DNA from 4 places in the Pseudomonas sp. RC3H12 genome. Region 2 is predicted to be linked to each of the others. Evidence: riboswitches for the same ligand, from Rfam matches in the RefSeq annotation. Region 2 holds a riboswitch; each other region holds the start of a gene.
The links. A riboswitch is a leader RNA that binds a small molecule or an ion and turns the genes downstream of it on or off. The one in region 2 is predicted to bind cobalamin.
Positions count from the first base shown of each region.

Region 1: it holds a riboswitch for cobalamin, as region 2 does, so the genes downstream of both, KHO27_RS12405 (TonB-dependent receptor) here and KHO27_RS10450 (TonB-dependent receptor plug domain-containing protein) in region 2, are expected to answer to the same signal.
Region 3: it holds a riboswitch for cobalamin, as region 2 does, so the genes downstream of both, KHO27_RS11325 (ABC transporter substrate-binding protein) here and KHO27_RS10450 (TonB-dependent receptor plug domain-containing protein) in region 2, are expected to answer to the same signal.
Region 4: it holds a riboswitch for cobalamin, as region 2 does, so the genes downstream of both, KHO27_RS10885 (CbtB domain-containing protein) here and KHO27_RS10450 (TonB-dependent receptor plug domain-containing protein) in region 2, are expected to answer to the same signal.

Region 1 covers NZ_CP075595.1:2,735,119-2,739,324, reverse strand. Annotated here, with positions in the region: gene KHO27_RS12405 (TonB-dependent receptor) at 82-2,199, opposite strand; cobalamin riboswitch at 2,307-2,511, opposite strand; gene KHO27_RS12400 (PaaI family thioesterase) at 2,700-3,197, shown strand; gene KHO27_RS12395 (GNAT family N-acetyltransferase) at 3,263-3,784, shown strand; gene KHO27_RS12390 (glutathione S-transferase N-terminal domain-containing protein) at 3,809-4,206, shown strand, end outside.
Region 2 covers NZ_CP075595.1:2,290,700-2,294,905, reverse strand. Annotated here, with positions in the region: gene KHO27_RS10460 (TonB-dependent receptor) at 1-1,171, opposite strand, end outside; gene KHO27_RS10455 (DUF2946 family protein) at 1,243-1,632, opposite strand; cobalamin riboswitch at 1,776-1,979, shown strand; gene KHO27_RS10450 (TonB-dependent receptor plug domain-containing protein) at 2,070-4,025, shown strand; gene KHO27_RS10445 ((2Fe-2S) ferredoxin domain-containing protein) at 4,037-4,206, shown strand, end outside.
Region 3 covers NZ_CP075595.1:2,486,489-2,490,694, reverse strand. Annotated here, with positions in the region: gene KHO27_RS11335 (ABC transporter ATP-binding protein) at 1-394, opposite strand, end outside; gene KHO27_RS11330 (FecCD family ABC transporter permease) at 409-1,425, opposite strand; gene KHO27_RS11325 (ABC transporter substrate-binding protein) at 1,422-2,435, opposite strand; cobalamin riboswitch at 2,545-2,742, opposite strand; gene KHO27_RS11320 (acetyltransferase domain-containing protein) at 2,770-3,939, opposite strand.
Region 4 covers NZ_CP075595.1:2,391,677-2,395,882, forward strand. Annotated here, with positions in the region: gene cobN (cobaltochelatase subunit CobN) at 1-726, opposite strand, end outside; gene cobW (cobalamin biosynthesis protein CobW) at 730-1,797, opposite strand; cobalamin riboswitch at 1,899-2,097, opposite strand; cobalamin riboswitch at 2,159-2,381, shown strand; gene KHO27_RS10885 (CbtB domain-containing protein) at 2,482-2,667, shown strand; gene KHO27_RS10890 (CbtA family protein) at 2,678-3,367, shown strand; gene KHO27_RS10895 (cobalamin biosynthesis protein) at 3,367-3,777, shown strand; gene cobM (precorrin-4 C(11)-methyltransferase) at 3,806-4,206, shown strand, end outside.

The DNA of each region.
Region 1 (4,206 bases), 440 kb from region 2:
TCAAGCACGACGCGATGGCCGTCAGACCTGGGCTCTTGTGGGAGCGGGCCAAGCCCGCTCCCACGCTGTTACCTGGCCGACCTAGAAGCTGTAGTCCACCGTGGCGAAATACGAGCGCGGTGCGCCCAGCAGCCACTGTTCGCCGCTGTAGCTCGACTGGGCGTACTCGCGATCGAACAGGTTGTTCACCTGCAGGCCCAGGCGCACGTCGGGTAGCACCTGCCAGCCGATGTTGGCATCGACCACGGTGTAGCCCGGCACGCGTTGGTCATTGGCGGCGCTGGTATAGCGGGCGTCTACGTAGCGCAGGCCAATACCGGTGTCGACGCTTTGCCCGAAGCCTTTGCTCAGCCACAGGTTGGCGGTTCGACGTGGGACGTCCTGAGGGTGGTTGCCAGACCGGTCGTAGGAAACGCCTCGGCTGAGCTGAGTGAAGTCATCGTACTTGGCGCGCACCAAGGCTGCGTTGCCCGACAGTTGCCATTGATTGCCCAGTGCCAGCTCCAGGCTTGCCTCCAGGCCATCGGAGGTCTGTTGGCCTGCCTGCTGGCTGCGCTTGGAGACCACGTCGTACACCGGCAGCTTCTTCTTGACGATGTGGTAGGCCGCCAACGTCCATTCGCCGCGTCCGTCCCAGAACCGTTGCTTGAGGCCGAATTCGGTCTGCTTGGCTTCGGTCAGTTCAAGGCGTTGCTCCGGGCGCAGGGTCAGCAGGTCACCGACACCATCCTCGCTGGTGGAGTACTGGCCGTACACCGACAGATCGTCAGTCAGCGCGTACACCAGGCCGGCGCGCCAGTTGCCGCCACGCAGGCTCTGGTCTTCGCGAGTGTCCTTCACCAGGTCGTTGCGGTCGATGTGGTTCTGGTCGCGGCGTATGCCGGTGACCAGCGACAGGCGCTCGGTCAGTTGCGTGCGGTTTTCGGCGAACAGCGAGAAGGTGCTGGTTTTCGACAGCGTCTGCGGGCGCGTCGGATCGGCACTGTGGAACCCGCCGGGCGCCGGCCGCCAAGGGTCGAGCGGGTCGGTGTAGCCATCCTCATAGGGTGAGTTGCTGTCGATGTTGAAGCGGATCTTGTTGTACTCGGCGCCCACCACGGTCTTGCTGGCCAGGCCGAACAGCGAGTGATCGAAGGTGAAGCTCTGGCGGTCGCCGATCTGCTCCTGGTTGTGCTTGATCTCCAGGAAACTGCGGCGCTGGATCACACCGGCATCCCAGGCGTATTCCTCGGCATTGCGCCAGTGGCGACGGCTTTTGATGTAGTACAGCTGGTTGCTGGCGCTGATGCTGTCGCTGATGTTCCAGTCGCTGGTCAGCCGTGTCCACTCATCGTGGTAGCGCTGCTGGTCATTGCTGACGTTGTAGTTCTTGTTGCGCACGCTGCTGCGCAGATGGCCGTCGATCAGCGGCGTGCCGTAGTAGTTGGCAGGTTGTGCGTCGCCGCGTTCGTGGGACAAGGTGAAGCTCAGGTCGTCACTGGCATCGAAGCGCAGTGCGCCGGAAAACGCCAGGCTGCGCGAATCGGTGCGGTCGACCCAGCCGTTGCCTGCCTGCTGGTTCAGGGTGGCGCGGTAGCTCAGGCGCTCGCTCAGACTGCCGCCGCTGTCCAGGCCCAGTTGCTGGCGGTCCCAGGAGCCGTAGCCCAGGCGCAGGTGGTTGCGGATATCACCGCTGAAGGGCTTTTTCGGGATCACGTTGACCACAGCCCCCGTAGCGCCCTCGCCATACAGCACCGAGGCAGGCCCACGGATCACATCGATACGCTCGACCATCCAGGGATCGACCGGGTAGGTGAGGGTGCCGGCGCCGGCGTACAGGCGCGCCCCGTCGAACAGGGTCATCACCGAACTCTGGCCCGTGAAACCGCGCGCCGACAAGCCGGTGCCGCCATCGCCAGGGGTACCGATGAAGGTGATGCCCGGCGAGCGGGTCACGGCATCCTGCACCGTGGTGTTGTTGCGCTGCTGGATTTGCGCGGCGGTGATGCTGCTGGTGCTCGCCGGGGTTTCCAGGGCACTGAGGTTCAGGCGTGAACCGGCTTGGGTGGGGGTGGCCAGGTCGACGGTCTGCGGGTCGCGGCTGTCGGTGATCGCCGTGGAGGGCAGGGTGAGCGCAGGGCTGGGCTGCTCGTCGGCCAGCGCCGGCAGGGACACGGCCAGGCAGGCCGCCAGGGTGTGAAGCTTGTTGATACGGGACATGTCGTTCCACTGCTGCAGGAAAGAATGGATCCCGGTGGAAAACACGCAACGGCGAAGCGCGCGCAGGCGCGCACGCGAATACCGGCCTGCGCCCGCCCACCGCGGGTTGCCAAGTGAAGCCTCAGGCCGGTCTCCGGGCTTGCGAGGGTCGTGAAGCCTTCACCTTCCCATGCGTGTGCACAGTGGTCTGTCGAAGGGTTCGCTCGCTTACCGTTGCGGGGGCAGCGCCGGACTTGTCGTGGTATCGACTCACCGGCTTCCCGTTTCACCTTGCGCGCGGCGGCGCAGGGCACCTGAAACTGGCGCGCATCTGACCACCGAACGGGCAGGGAGTCAATCGTCTGGATGGGTGGGCTGAATCTTGCTGAATCGCGGTTCAGAGCGGTTGCCGTCAGGCAGGTATTGTCTGCGGCCAGGCCTCGTGCATTGGCGCAGGCCGCGCAGGGCGCTACCATCGGCAGCCAGCCTCCTTATCCAACACCAACAAGCCAAGGACGCGTATGACCGAGCACGCCCTGTCCCTGCAACAACTCGCCGCCCCCGAAGGCATCTGCTACGGCTGCGGCTGTTCCCACCCCAGCGGCCTGCATGTGCAGAGCCACTGGGACGCCGACGGCATCCACCTGTCGTGCCGGCATACCCCCGACCCGACTTTCACCGGCTGGCCCGGCCTGGTCTACGGTGGCCTGCTGGCCATGCTGGTCGACTGCCACTCCAACTGGACCGCCATGGCCTGTCACTACCGTGCCGAAGGCCGCGAACCTGGCACCTTGCCACGTATCGACTGCGTCACCGGCCAGCTTGGCCTGACCTACCTCAAGCCCACGCCCATGGGCGTCGAACTGCTGCTCAAGGCTCGGGTCGAGGGCGAGCTGGGGCGCAAGACCCGGGTGATCTGCGAGGTCTGGGCCGGGGATGTACTGACTGTCACCGCCGATTCGGTATTTGTGCGGGTCGACACCGAGAAGCTCAAGCGCCAGGCCCATGGCGACGCCTGAACTTGCACCGATGGGGTGGGGCTGGCATTGTCGAACGTGACCCGGCTGCCCGACAGGATGTTGCCATGCCCTACCAGATTCGCCCGGCCCGTGACGAAGACTGCGTGGCCCTGAGCCTTGTCGGCCAGGCGACCTTCGCCCTGGCCAGCCCGCCCGATAGCGCGGTCAGCGCCCAGCAACACTACATCGCCCACCATCTCCAGCCCGAACATTTCCAGGCGCACCTGGAGCACCCGCACAAGCGGTTGCTGGTGGTCGAACGGGATGGCCAGGTGCTGGGCTACAGCATGCTCGACCTGGCGCCCGGCAAGCTGGGCATTGCCGAAGCCGATCAACTGGCGGAAATCTCCCGCTGCTATGTACTACCCTGCGCCCATGGCACCGGCGCCGCGCAATTGTTGCTCGCCACCACCCTGGCCCAGGTCGATGGCCAGGCGCGCCTGACAGTTAATGAGCTGAACGCTCGGGCGATCGGTTTCTATCAGCGCAACGGCTTTCGCAAGGTGGGCGAGGCGATCTTCCCTTGCGGCGACGAGCGGCACCGCGACTGGGTGATGGTCAGGATGGCCGAAGATCATCTAGATTGAAGGCTCCCAACGCGAAGGCACCCCATGACCGAACTTTCCGCATTCCCCATCACCGGCAAATGGCCGGCGCGACACCCCGAGCGTCTGCAACTGTACTCGCTGGCCACGCCCAACGGGGTCAAGGTCTCGATCATGCTCGAGGAAATCGGCCTGCCCTACGAGGTGCACAAGGTCAGCTTCGAAACCGAGGATCAGTTGAGCCCCGCGTTCATCTCCCTGAGCGCCAACAACAAGATCCCGGCGATCCTCGATCCCAATGGGCCGGGGGGCCAGCCGTTGCCCTTGTTCGAGTCGGGGGCGATCCTGCAGTACCTGGCCGAGAAGAGCGGCCAGTTGCTGAGCCAGGACCCGGCCCAGCGCTACCAGACCCTGCAGTGGCTGATGTTCCAGATGGGCGGCATCGGGCCGATGTTCGGCCAGGT
Region 2 (4,206 bases):
TGGACAACGGGTAGGCGGTCTGCTGGTTGCGGTTGTAGTCCATACCGAACGCCCAGTCGCTGGCCAGGCCGAACAGCTGGCCCTGGTGGGTCAGCTCGACGCGGTTACCGTTGACCTCCTGGTCGTGGCGCTGGCGGTAGCCGCCGGAGCGGGCGATGGCGGTGTTGCCGGGGTTGTAGCGGTACACCTCGAGGTTGCGGTAATCGCGCTGGCCGTTGTAGTGGTAGAAGGTGTTGCGCAACTGGTTGCTGTCGTCGATGCGGTAGTCGGTGATCGAGCGCAGCCAGCGGGTGCGCTGCTCGTAGCGGCCGTCCTCGACGTTGTAGTTGTCGAAACGGTGATGCTTGTCGATGTGCAGGGTGCCGCTGGCCGGTTGCAGCACCGGCGCGCCCCAGTAGGGGCTGTCTTCCTTCTCTTCGAGGTACTCGATGGCCAGGGTGTGCGACAGCTGGTCGTTGATGTCGCTGAGCAGCGAGAAGGCCAGGTTGCCTGCCCCGTTCTCCTGGCGGTCGATATAGCCATTGGTGCTGGTGCGGCTGTAGTCGAGCCGCGCGTAGTGGCGTGGGCCGTCACCGCTGTTGAGCGCCTTGTTGAAGCCGACCGAGGTTTCCATCGTGTCGTAGCGCCCGTAGCTGACGCGGCCCTCGAAGGTGTCCTCGTCGCGGTTGGCCAGTTTGGTGATCATGTTCAGGCTGCCGCCCACGGCGCCGCTGCCGTTGAGGAACGACGACGGCCCGCCGAGCAGTTCGACACGGTCGTAGATCCATGCCCCGACCGGGCGCCCGGCGGCGCCGTACTGCAGGTTGATGCCGTTGAACAGCTGGCTGACCTGGGCGCCGTTGAAGCCGCGATACGACACGTAGCCGCCCCAGCCGGGCGGTGCCGAGGCGTTGACTCCGGGCAGCGCATTGGCGGCGTCCTGGAAGTTGCGCGCGCCGATGCGCTGCATGGTCTTGCGGTCGGCGACGCTGACCGAGGCGGGGTTCTCGCGGGCGCTGAGGTTCAGGCGTGAGCCGCTTTCGATGGGCCGGTCGAGGTCGAGGCTGGTCGCCTCCTTGGCTTGGTCGGCCGTGGCCGTGACGTTGCTGGCGGGCAGGGTGAGGGTGTCGTCCTGCGCCCAGGCGCAGGTTGCGCTGCCAACGAGCAGCGCCAGAGTGGTCATGCGGAACATGCAAGGCTTCCTGGCTGAAATCGGTGAGCGCACGCCCGCTGCCGATCAGGCAGTTCGAGGGCGTGGCGATGTCAGAACGCGAGAAGCGAAGCGGGGGAGGCGCGGGGGTTGACCAGTGGCCAGCGCTGCTTGGGCAGCCGTGGCGCGGGTTGTCTGGGTAAGGGTTTGCTCGACTCCCCGGCGAGCAGGGCCAGCAAGCCGAAGAACACCGCCAGCAGGATGGCGCTGAACAGGCTGGCGATCACGCAGTCGCCGCCGGCAGGCAGCACCGGGTCGGTGATGTCCTGGTCGCCCTTGAACACGCCGCTGCTGTCGGCCGCGCACCAGGCGGCGTCATCCAGGCCGGCCAGGCGCAAGCCTGCCATCTGTCCATGGCCCATGGCGCACAGCAACGAGCCGAACAGGATGCTGAAATACAGCACCCAGGCGACTTGCGATCGTGTGTGGCGGGCCAGCTTCATCGGCAAAGCTCGAAGGGAATGGGAATAGATTGGGCGTGCGGATTCTACAACTTTTGACACATCTGCCTAGAGTGATTGGCAGATAAAAAACACGCGAAACGATTCACCGGCCTTTGCTTGACGCCCCTTGCCCCAAGGTGTTCAGATGCCGACCGATTTCAGGTGTCCCATGCCGCCGCGCATGGGGTGAAACGGGAAACCGGTACGCGCTTCGCGCCAGTCCGGTGCTGCCCCCGCAACGGTATGCAAGTGATGCCTTCGACAGACCACTGTGGCCCGCGCGTCATGGGAAGGTGAAGACATCTTGTCTTGCGAGCCCGGAGACCGGCCTGGAATGTTGTAGGCAAACTCCTGCGGTGGGCGGGCATGGGCCGGTATTGGCGTGTGCGCGATCCGTGCTCCTGCGTGCTTCTGCGAAAGTCACTTTCGAGAAGAGCATGATTGCTGTGATTCACTCCCGACGTCGTTTCCCCAAGGCCCGGACTTTGTTCCTGGGCTGCCTGGCCAGCCCCCTGGCACTGGCCGAAAACACCCCCCTGATCCTCGACCAGCAGATCGTCGCCGCGCCGTCGGTGGAGTCGACCACGGTCGCCGCCATGGCCCAGTACGGCAGCAAGGTCGAGATCGTCAGCCGCGAGCAGATCGAGCGCGCCGGCCCCGGCGCCGACATCACCCGGGTGATGCAGATGTTCATCCCCGGCTTCTACGTCGCGCCGAAGAACGGCCCGTTCGACTACGGCACCTACTCGCTGCTCGGCGGGCGCAATGACGACACCCTGATCCTGCTCGACGGTGTACGCCTGAACAACCGCCTGTACGGCGGCCTGTACCTGGACACCCTGCCGGCCAACGCGGTGGAGCGCATCGAGGTGCTCAAGGGCGGCCAGAGCCTGTTGTTCGGCACCCAGGCCGTGGCGGGAGTGATCAACATCGTCACCCGCAGCCCGCAACGCCGTCAGGCTTCAGGTGAGGTCAACCTGGGCCTGGACAGCTTCGCCGGCAGCAGCAAGGACGCCCGCGTCGAGCGGATCTTCAGCAATGGCTTCGGCGACCTGGGCCTGCTGGCCTATGTCAGTCACAACGTCTCCGACGGTTACCAGCCGTTTCGCAACCGCGACTACAGCGGCAACGTCAGCGACAAGAAGCGCGGCTACGAGGTGACCACCTTCGGCGGCAAGGCGATCCAGGCCTTCGGTGACGATGCGCGGCTGGAGCTGTTCTACCAGTACACCGACGCCAACCTCGATTTCGCCCGACCGGTGAACAATTACAAGACCACCAATGACCGCGTGCAGCAGATCGCCACGGCTACCTTCGAACAGCGCATCAGCGAGCGCCTGAGCTACTTCGTCAAGGGCCACGTCAATGACTGGGACACCCGCTACACCCGCATCAACAACCGCGCCGACGGCTCCCGCGACGTGGTCAACCACAACGACTACTGGGGCTTCACCGATTGGGGCGTGCAGGCCGAGGGCAAGGCCGAACTCGACGGCGGCCACGTGCTGGTGTTCGGTTCCGACAACCAGTGGTTCAAGGGCCAGGACGACGTGCTGGTGATCGACGACGACAAGGCCCAGGCCAATGCGTTGTACGCCCAACTGCGGCCCAGGATCGAGGCCTTGCCCAACTGGCACCCTAGCCTCGGCCTGCGCCACGAGGCCATGAGCGGCGGCGACAGCGCCACCGTCGGCATGCTCACCTCGCTGTACGACCTGAACGACAACTGGCAACTGCGCGGCCAGTATGGCAGCGCCTACAAGCTGCCCAATGCCGAGCAGTTGTTCGTCAACGAGCCTGGCGACGAGGTCGGCAACCGTGACCTCAAGCCCGAGAAGAGCCGCAATGCCGAGCTTGGCCTGGATTACCACGGCCTGCTGCTGGAACGTGAATTCAGCGCCAGCGTCACCGTGTTCCGCCGCAAGATCACCGACTTGATCACCCTGGACGGCAGCCAGTGGGTCAACGGCCAGGGGCAGGTACAGATGCGTGGCTTCGAGGCCGATGCGCGTATCCAGCTTGACGATCAATGGAGCCTGCAGGCCGACATGACCCGCAACCTCACCGAGTCGCGCACCGGGGCAACGATCAACGACGTGCCGAGTTTCTTCGCCCGTTCGCGGCTCGGTTACGAATCGGCGGATCGCAGGTGGGGGGCCGGGGGCGCCATTCGCTATATCCGCGACGTGGTCAGCTCCAAAGGCGTCGACTACGGCCATTACTCGGTGGTCGACGCCGATGCTTATCGCTACCTGGACGGCGCCCGCCAGCACCGGCTGAGCCTGCTGGTGGAGAACCTGTTCGACCGCGACTATGTCACCAGTCGGGCGAGTAACGTTGACAATCTCGGGCGGCCGTTCACCAGCGAACTGCGCTACACCTACACCTTCTGAGGGGCGTGAGCATGGACTACCAGCGCGTGTTGTTCGTCGGCCCCGGCCTGGGTGGCGGCTCGGCGGCGGAAGCTTTTGGCGCCGAGATCCGTGACCTGCGTGGCCACGAGGCGGGCCGGGATATCGTCGACACCCTGGAGGGGTTCGACGGGCTCTGGGCGGTGATCCGCGAGGCCCTCGA
Region 3 (4,206 bases), 200 kb from region 2:
TGGCGTCGGCGTCGGCCAGCGCCTGTTCGACGATGGAGCGGTCATCGTTGCCGAACGGTGCCAGGGCCGAGAGCCAGGGCGTGCGGCCCAGGGCGACGGCGTCGTACACGCTGATGGCGTCCAGGGTGTCGGCCTGTTGCTCGACCAGGGCCAGGCGTTGGGCGATATGCCGGCGCGGCATGCGCTCCAGCGCTTCGCCGAGCAGGCGCACGTTGCCACTGCTGGGCGTGCGCAGGCCGGCGAGCAGCTTGAGCAGGGTGGACTTGCCCGAGCCGTTTGGGCCGACCACGCCGAGGGTTTCGCCGGGCATCACGCTCAGGTCGACCCCCTGCAACACGTCGCGTCCGCCCAGGCGCAAGCCGAGCCCTTGGCAGGTGAGCGGCGCGTCGGCGATGGTGGTCATCACGCTCATGGGCGCCCCCGGCGGCTGATCAGGATCAGCGCGAACACCGGTGCGCCGATCAAGGCCGTGACCACGCCCACCGGGATCACCTGGCCGGTGATCAGGGTGCGCGAGAGGATGTCGGCGATGATCAGGAACAGCGCACCGCCCAGGGCGCTGGCCGGCAGCAGGCGGCTATGTCCGGGGCCGAGCAGCAGGCGCAGGGCGTGGGGGATGACCAGGCCGACGAAGCCGATGGCGCCGACGATGGACACCATCACTGCGGTGACCAGCGCCGCGCAACTGATCAGCAGCAGCTGTGTACGGCGCACCGGTACGCCCAGCGAGGCCGCCGAGTCGGCGCCGAAGGTAAAGGCGTCCAGTGCCCGGCGCTGCCACAGGCATATCGCGATGCCGAACAGGGCGACCGGCACCGCCAGCCACACCGACGGCCAGCGCACGCCGCTGAGGTTGCCCAACAGCCAGAACAGGATGCCGCGGGCCTGCTCGGCGGTGGCCGACTTGGTGATGAGGAAGGCGGTGAGGGCGTTGAACAACTGCGAGCCGGCGATGCCGGCGAGGATCACCTGGGCGTTGTCATGGCGGCTGCCACTGGCGCGCGACAGCAGCAGCACCAGGGCGAACGCCGCCAGCGCGCCGATGAAGGCGCCGGCCGACAGCGACAGCACCGCCCCGCCCAGGCCGAACAACCCCACCGCCACTGCACCGGTCGAGGCACCGGCCGACAGGCCCAGCAGGTACGGTTCGGCCAGCGGGTTGCGCAGCAGCGCCTGGAGGATCACCCCGCAGGTCGCCAGCCCCGCGCCACAAGCGGCGGCGACCAGGGTGCGCGGCAGGCGGTAGTTCCAGACAATGCCGGCGTCGATCGGGTCGACGGAATGGCCGGCCTGCCACAGCTGGTTGGCCAGCACCTGCCAGATCGCCTCGGCGCCGACTCGGGTCTCGCCGATGGCAATCCCGGCAAGCATGGCCAGGCACAGGGCGAGCAAGGCAAAGAGGCTGATGGGCAGCAGGCGGCTCATGGCTGGGGTGCTTTACCGCTGGCGAAGGCGCTGGACAGCACGTCCAGGCCGCGGAACAGGCGTATGCCGGCCTGCATGGCGTCGGCATCGAGGACGATGATGCGGCCGTGCTTGACCGCGTCCATATTGCGCGTGACCGGGTCGCTGCGCAGGAAGTCGAGTTTTTTCTGGTAGTCGTCGGCCGGGTAGCGGCGGCGGTCCATGCGCGCGACGATCAGCCAGGTGGGGTTGGCTTTGACCAGGGTCTCCCAGCCCACGGTAGGCCATTCTTCGCTGGACTCGACCACGTTGCGCACGCCGAGGGTCTGTAGCATGTAGTCGGCCACGCCCTGGCGGCCGGCGACATAGGGGTCGGTCTTGAGGTCGGCGCTGGAGAACCAGAACAGCGCGCTGGTGTGCGCCAGGTCCTGGCCGGCCAGGCGCTTCCTGGCCTGTTCCAGCTGGCCCTGGAGCTCGGCATTCAGGCGCGCGCCACGCTCCTGCACGTCGAAGATCTCGGCCAGCTGGCTGACGCTCTTGTAGATGCTCTGCACCTTGAACGGCTGCAGGCGGGTGCCGTCGGCGCCCACCAGGTTGTCCTTGCCCTCGCAGTCCGAGGGCAGCAGGTAGGTGGGGATGCCCAGCTCCTGGAACTGCTCGCGGGTGCCTACCGCGCCCTGGGCGCCGATCATCCACTCGAACTGCGCCGTCACCAGTTGCGGACGCTTGCCGACCACCACCTCGAAGCTCGGTTCGTTGTCGGCCAGACGCGGGACCTTGTCGTTCTGCGTCTTGAATTCCGGCAGCACGTTGTTGAACCACAGCGAGGTGCCCGCCAGCCGCTCACCGAGGCCCAGGGCATAGAGCAGCTCGGTACCGGCCTGGCCGACGGTCACCGCCCGTTGCGGGGCCTGGGTGAAGGTCTGCGGCATGCCGCAGTTGTCGACGGTCAGCGGGTACTGGGTGGCGCTGGCGTGGGCCAGGCCCGACAGGGACAGGCCGGCGAGGAGGGCGACGAGGCGGTGCGGCATGGTGGGGCGATCTCCTGGGTGGTGCACGGAATGGCCCACGGACAGGCATCGCCCGACAGCCTGCGCAAGCACGCGGCCAGGGCGGATGACCATCCCGGACACCCCGCCGGTTGGTGAATGCGTGCCGGCAGGTCTCCTGACTGGTGCGTCCAGGCCGGCGCCAGCCTTCCCGGGTCGGCAGACCCAGTGGCATCGATGGCGCAGGCTCGGCACCTACAGTTGCGGGGGCAGTTCCCTTTGGATCGCCAGTGGCGAGCCCGGGATTCCCTTTTGATTCCGTGTGGAAACCGGCGGGCGGCATGGTAGACCATCGGGCTGTCGGGTGAAAACGCTTTTACAGGTACTTGAGCCAGGCGATATCGCGCCGGCGCGCTTTCAGCCCGGCGAACCAGCGCACCGGCAGGTACAGGGCAAGCGGCAGCAGCACGGCGGTCAGCCATACCGCCCCGATGCCATCGAAACCGAAATAGCGGCCCTGGTTCAGGCCGAACAGCGCCACGCAGGCCACGTACAGCAGCTTGAGCGCATACAGGTGCAGCAGGTAGAAGAACATCGGCGCTGCGCCAAACACCGCAAGCGGGCCGATCCAGCGGGCGTCGCCGGCACGCTCGAAGCCGCGCAGCAGGAGCAGGCCGACGCCGAGGGTCAGGGCCAGGAACAGCAGCGACGGTGGGTATTTGGTGATATTGAAGAAACTCATCAGCGTCTGCCCGACGCTGGCGTAGAGGCTCCAGGGGGCTTCGCCGTAGCCATTGAGCAGGCGCAGCGCGCCGAACCCCAGCAGCAGGCCCGCGCCGACCCATAGCAGACGCTGCTGGCGCTTGCCGGCGTCGCTGCCCCGGGCAAACCACGGCCCGAGGCCATAACCCAGGGCGATCACGCCGATCCACGGCAACAGCGGGTAGGACGTGCGCAAGCGCAGATGTTCGCCCACCTCCAGCCAACTGCGCTCATGCAGGATCGCCCATGGCACATGCAGCGCCGATTCCGGCCCGAAATGCAGGCCATCGAGCAGGTTGTGACCGGCGACGATCAGCGCGCCGAGGGCGAGTAGCGCCGGACGCGGCAGCCACACCAGCAGCGACAGGGCGAGCATGCTCAGGCCGATGGCCCAGATCACCTGCAGGTAGATCACGCTCGGAGGCAACTGGAAGGTCCAGGCGAAGTTGACCAGGGTGAATTCCAGCACAACCAGGAACAGACCGCGTTTGAACAGGAACACCGAGACATCGCCACGGCCCTGGTGCTTTTCGCCATACAACCAGGCAGATAGCCCGGTAAGCAGCACGAACACCGGCGCGCACAGGTGCGCCAGGGTACGGCTGGCGAACAGGCTGGGTTCGGTGGCGTCGATCGCATCGATGGTCATCGGGTCGCTGACCTGGCGATGCAGGAAGAAGGTTTCGCGCACGTGGTCCAGCAGCATGAACAGGATCACCAGGCCGCGCAGGGCGTCGATGCTTTGCAGGCGTTGGGTGGGGAGGGCGGTTGGGAAACTGGTCATCGAGGAGGGGTCGCAGGTTGGAAGGGTATTCGAATGAAACGTTATCTTATTTCATTTTGATGGGGCCTGGGTACTGAAATGCGCTGGAGTAGCCAGCGTCATCGCAAGTAATGCGTCGTTCTGGACGACACAGCGCGGCGACTTAGGAACTCCAACCTGTCTCAGGCAGACGTTGCAGGATCTGGCTTCTCTTTTGGCAATCGCGACTTGCTCCAACCCATAATTGAAGTCGTCCTCGTTGCGGCGCGGCAGCCCGGTGACACTGAC
Region 4 (4,206 bases), 100 kb from region 2:
CTTGAGGCTGGCCACGGCGATCGGTAACGGATTCAAGCCGCAAGCCTGCAGGCGCTGGCAGAACACATCGATGAACGCGGTGTTGGCTGCCTGCAGGTGGGAGCGGTAGAACAGCAGCGGTGCCACCGGGTACTCCGGATGCCATTCGGCGTACCAGTCCTCGAGCCGTGCGGTGGCCTTGGCCGGGTGATAGACCACCGTGCGCGGCAAGGCCTGCGGCTCGTCCCAGGGGTAGGCGCGCCCCAGCCACTGGCTGGCCAGGCAGTTGAACAGGTTCAGTGCATTGGCCTTGCCACCCTGGCGCAGGAAATGCCAGAGGCGCTCGGCCTGTTCCCCACATACCGTGCCCAGGCCGGTCAGCTCCGGGTCGGGACGGTCGTCGCCGGGTACCAGGATCAGCTGTACGCCACGGGCGGCCAACTCGACCAGTTGTTCGACACCATAGCGCCAGTAACCGACACCGCCATGCAGCGACACCAGGATCACCTTGGCATGGCGCAGCACCTGGTCGACATACAGGTCGACCGAGGCATGGTTCTGTACCTGCATCGGATTGGCCAGGCGCACACTGGGGAAATCCGCCGGCAACTGCTCGGCGGTTTCGGCAAGCAGCGCCAGGTGTGAATCACCGCTGCAGAGGATCACCAGTTCGGCGGGGGTCTGGCCGAGGTCGGCGATGCTGTCGTCCGGCACAAAGCCGCCGGGCTGGGTCCGCAGCAGGTGCATGGGTCAGGCGCCCAGGGCCTGGCGCAGGCGCGCTTCCAGCTGGGTCGCGTCCAGGTCCTGGCCGATCAGCACCAGGCGGGTGATCCGTGGCTCCTCGCTGCGCCATGCACGGTCGAAATGCTTGTCGAAGCGGGTGCCCACGCCCTGGATCAGCAGGCGCATCGGCTTGCCGGGAATGGCGGCGAAGCCCTTGGCGCGCAGGATGCCAAACTCGGTGACCAGTTGCGTCAAGGCATCGAGCAACAGGCTTTCGTCAGCCTCGGGCAGGTCGATGGAGATCGAGTCAAAGGCGTCGTGGTCATGGTCGTCATGGTCATCGCCGTCGTGATGGCTGTCGTGGTGGGTGCGGCGGCCATCGATATGCGCCTCGGACTCGGCGCCCACGCCCAGCAGCACCTCCAGCGGCAGGCGACCACTGCTTGCCTCGATCACCTTGACCGCCGGCGGCAGTTCCTCGGCCACTTCGGCACGGACCTTGGCCAGGCCCTCGGCATCGATCAGGTCGGCCTTGTTCAGTACCACCAGGTCGGCGCTGCCCAGTTGGTCGGCGAACAGTTCGTGCAGCGGCGACTCATGGTCGAGATTAGGGTCGAGCTTGCGCTGGGCGTCGACCTGGTCCGGGTAGGCGGCAAAGGTGCCGGCGGCCACGGCCGGGCTGTCGACCACGGTGATCACCGCGTCGACCGTGCAGGCGTTGCGGATTTCCGGCCACTGGAAGGCCTGTACCAGCGGCTTGGGCAAGGCCAGGCCGCTGGTTTCGATAAGGATATGGTCGAGGTCGCCGCGGCGCGCCACCAGCTCGCGCATCACCGGGAAGAACTCCTCCTGCACGGTGCAGCACAGGCAGCCGTTGGCCAGCTCGTAGACGCGGCCGTTGGCCTCTTCCTCGGAGCAGCCGATGCTGCACTGCTTGAGGATTTCGCCATCGATGCCAAGCTCGCCGAACTCGTTGACGATCACCGCGATGCGGCGGCCCTGGGCGTTGTCGAGCATATGGCGCAGCAAGGTGGTCTTGCCCGAGCCGAGGAAGCCGGTAACGATGGTGACGGGAAGCTTGGCCAGTGTTTTCATGTCGCGATGCCCTTGGCAGCAATGGCGCGGGCATGCAGGACGACAGCCACGGCCCGTGTCGGCCTGGCGGGTTCGCCACCGGATCACCCCGCCCGGTTGAAAGTCGAAAACGTTGCGAGGCAGGTCTCCTGGCTTGCACCGCCGGCCGTCAAAGCCAGTGGGATGGCGCCTTCCCGCGCGTGCGCAGTGGCTGTGCCGATCCGTCATCAGTGCCTACAGTTGCGGGGGCAGCCGCGGCTTGTACCGCGTTCCCGTCTTAGCCCGGGCCAGCGCCCGGGAACCTCGAACCGGCAAGGCTACGCAGTGCCTGCCTGGCGGTCAACCGCCGCGGCGATTGACGCAGGCCCGGCCCCGTGATTTGCTAGCGCATTGCGTTCAGGTGCCCCCAACGGGGGTGAAACGGGAAACCGGTGCGTCGCGCCTCCTTGAAGAGGGCGACAAGGCCGGTGCTGCCCCCGCAACGGTAAGCGAGAGAAGCGTCCAGACCACTGTGCCCATCGTGCGGCATGGGAAGGTGGCGCTTGATCGATGGAGCCCCGCTCCACCTCGCCAGCCCGGAGACCGGCCTGACATGCTTGCAGAACACCCCGCGGTGGGCGGGCGCTGTCGTATCACCTGGGCCAGCCGCGCCCGGGGGCGTCGCGCCTGCCCGTTGCCACAACAAAAGCAGCAGAGGAACGCGTCATGCCCATCACCCACGCCAAACCCAGTATCGCCACCCCCGTCAGTCTCAGCCAGCGCCTGATCGTCGCGATCGGCGCCAGCCTGCTGGGCCTGTGCCTGGTGTACTTCGCCGGTTTCTCGCACATCGAAGCGGTGCACAACGCCGCCCACGACACCCGCCACAGCGCCGCCTTCCCTTGCCACTGAGTACGCCCGCATGATCACGCGCATCGCCCGTACCGCGGGTTTCAGCGGCCTGCTCGCCGCCCTGCTGCTGACCCTGCTGCAAAGCTTCTGGGTCGCCCCGTTGATTCTCCAGGCGGAAACCTATGAAACCGCCGCCCCCGCCGTCGAACAGCATGAACATGGCGAGGCCGCAGCGCCCCATGAGCACAGCGCCGAGGCCTGGGCGCCCGAAGATGGCTGGCAACGTATCCTGTCCACCACGGGCGGCAACCTCGTGGTCGCCGTCGGCTTCGCCCTGATCCTCGCCGCACTGTACAGCCTGCGCGCCCCGGGCCGCGTGGCCACCGGCGCACTGTGGGGCCTGGCGGGCTTCGCCGTGTTCTGCCTGGCGCCGACCCTGGGCCTGCCACCGGAACTGCCTGGCACCGCCGCCGCCGACCTCGGCCAGCGCCAGACCTGGTGGATCGGCACCGCCGCCGCCACCGCCGCTGGCCTGGCGTTGCTGGTGTTCGCCCAGCACTGGCTGTTCAAGGTGCTCGGCGTCGCCCTGCTGGTGATCCCGCACCTGATCGGCGCGCCACAGCCAGCGGTTCATGAAAGCCTGGCCCCCGAGGCGCTGGAGACCCAGTTCAAGATCGCTTCGTGGCTGACCAACGCCGCGTTCTGGTTGGCCCTGGGCCTACTCAGCGCCTGGTTGTTCCGCCGCTCCAGCCAGCACTGATGCGCGACCTTGTTCCCCAGCCGGCGTTGTATGCCGGCTTTGGTTGCCGCCGTGGCTGTCCGGTCGAAACGCTCGCGGTGCTGCTGCGCCAGACCCTGACCAACCACGCCCTGCCCCTGTCGGCGCTGAAGGCAATCGCCAGCATCGAACCCAAGGCGCGCGAGCCCGGCCTGCTGGCACTGGCCGAGCGGCTCGGGTTGCAGTTCATCTGCTTCGACAGCAGCCACTTGTCGACCTTCGAAGCGCTGCTCAGCCAGCGCTCGACAACGGTGTACGCCCAGACTGGCTGCTGGGGTGTCGCCGAAAGCGCAGCCCTGGCCCTGGCCGGCCGCACCGGCGTTGCGCCGCGCCTGCATGTGCCAAGGCAAGCGCTCGGCGGCGCTACCCTGGCCCTGGCCATCGGCGGATAATCCGCCTCTTTACCTGCAAGGAACCTCCATGACGGTCTATTTCATCGGTGCCGGCCCCGGCGATCCCGAGCTGATCACGGTCAAGGGCCAGCGCCTTGTCCGACAGTGCCCGGTAATCATCTACGCAGGCTCGCTGGTACCAGCTGCAGTGCTCGAGGGGCATAAGGCACACACCGTCATCAACAGCGCCGAGCTGCACCTGGAGCAGATCATCGAGGCCATGCGCCAGGCCCATGCCAACGGCCAGGACGTGGCCCGCGTGCACAGCGGCGACCCTAGCCTGTACGGCGCCATCGGCGAACAGATCCGCCACCTGCGTGAGTCGGGCATCGATTACCAGATCATCCCCGGAGTCACCGCCACTGCCGCCAGCGCCGCGCTGCTGGGTTGCGAGCTGACACTGCCGGACGTGGCGCAGACGGTGATCCT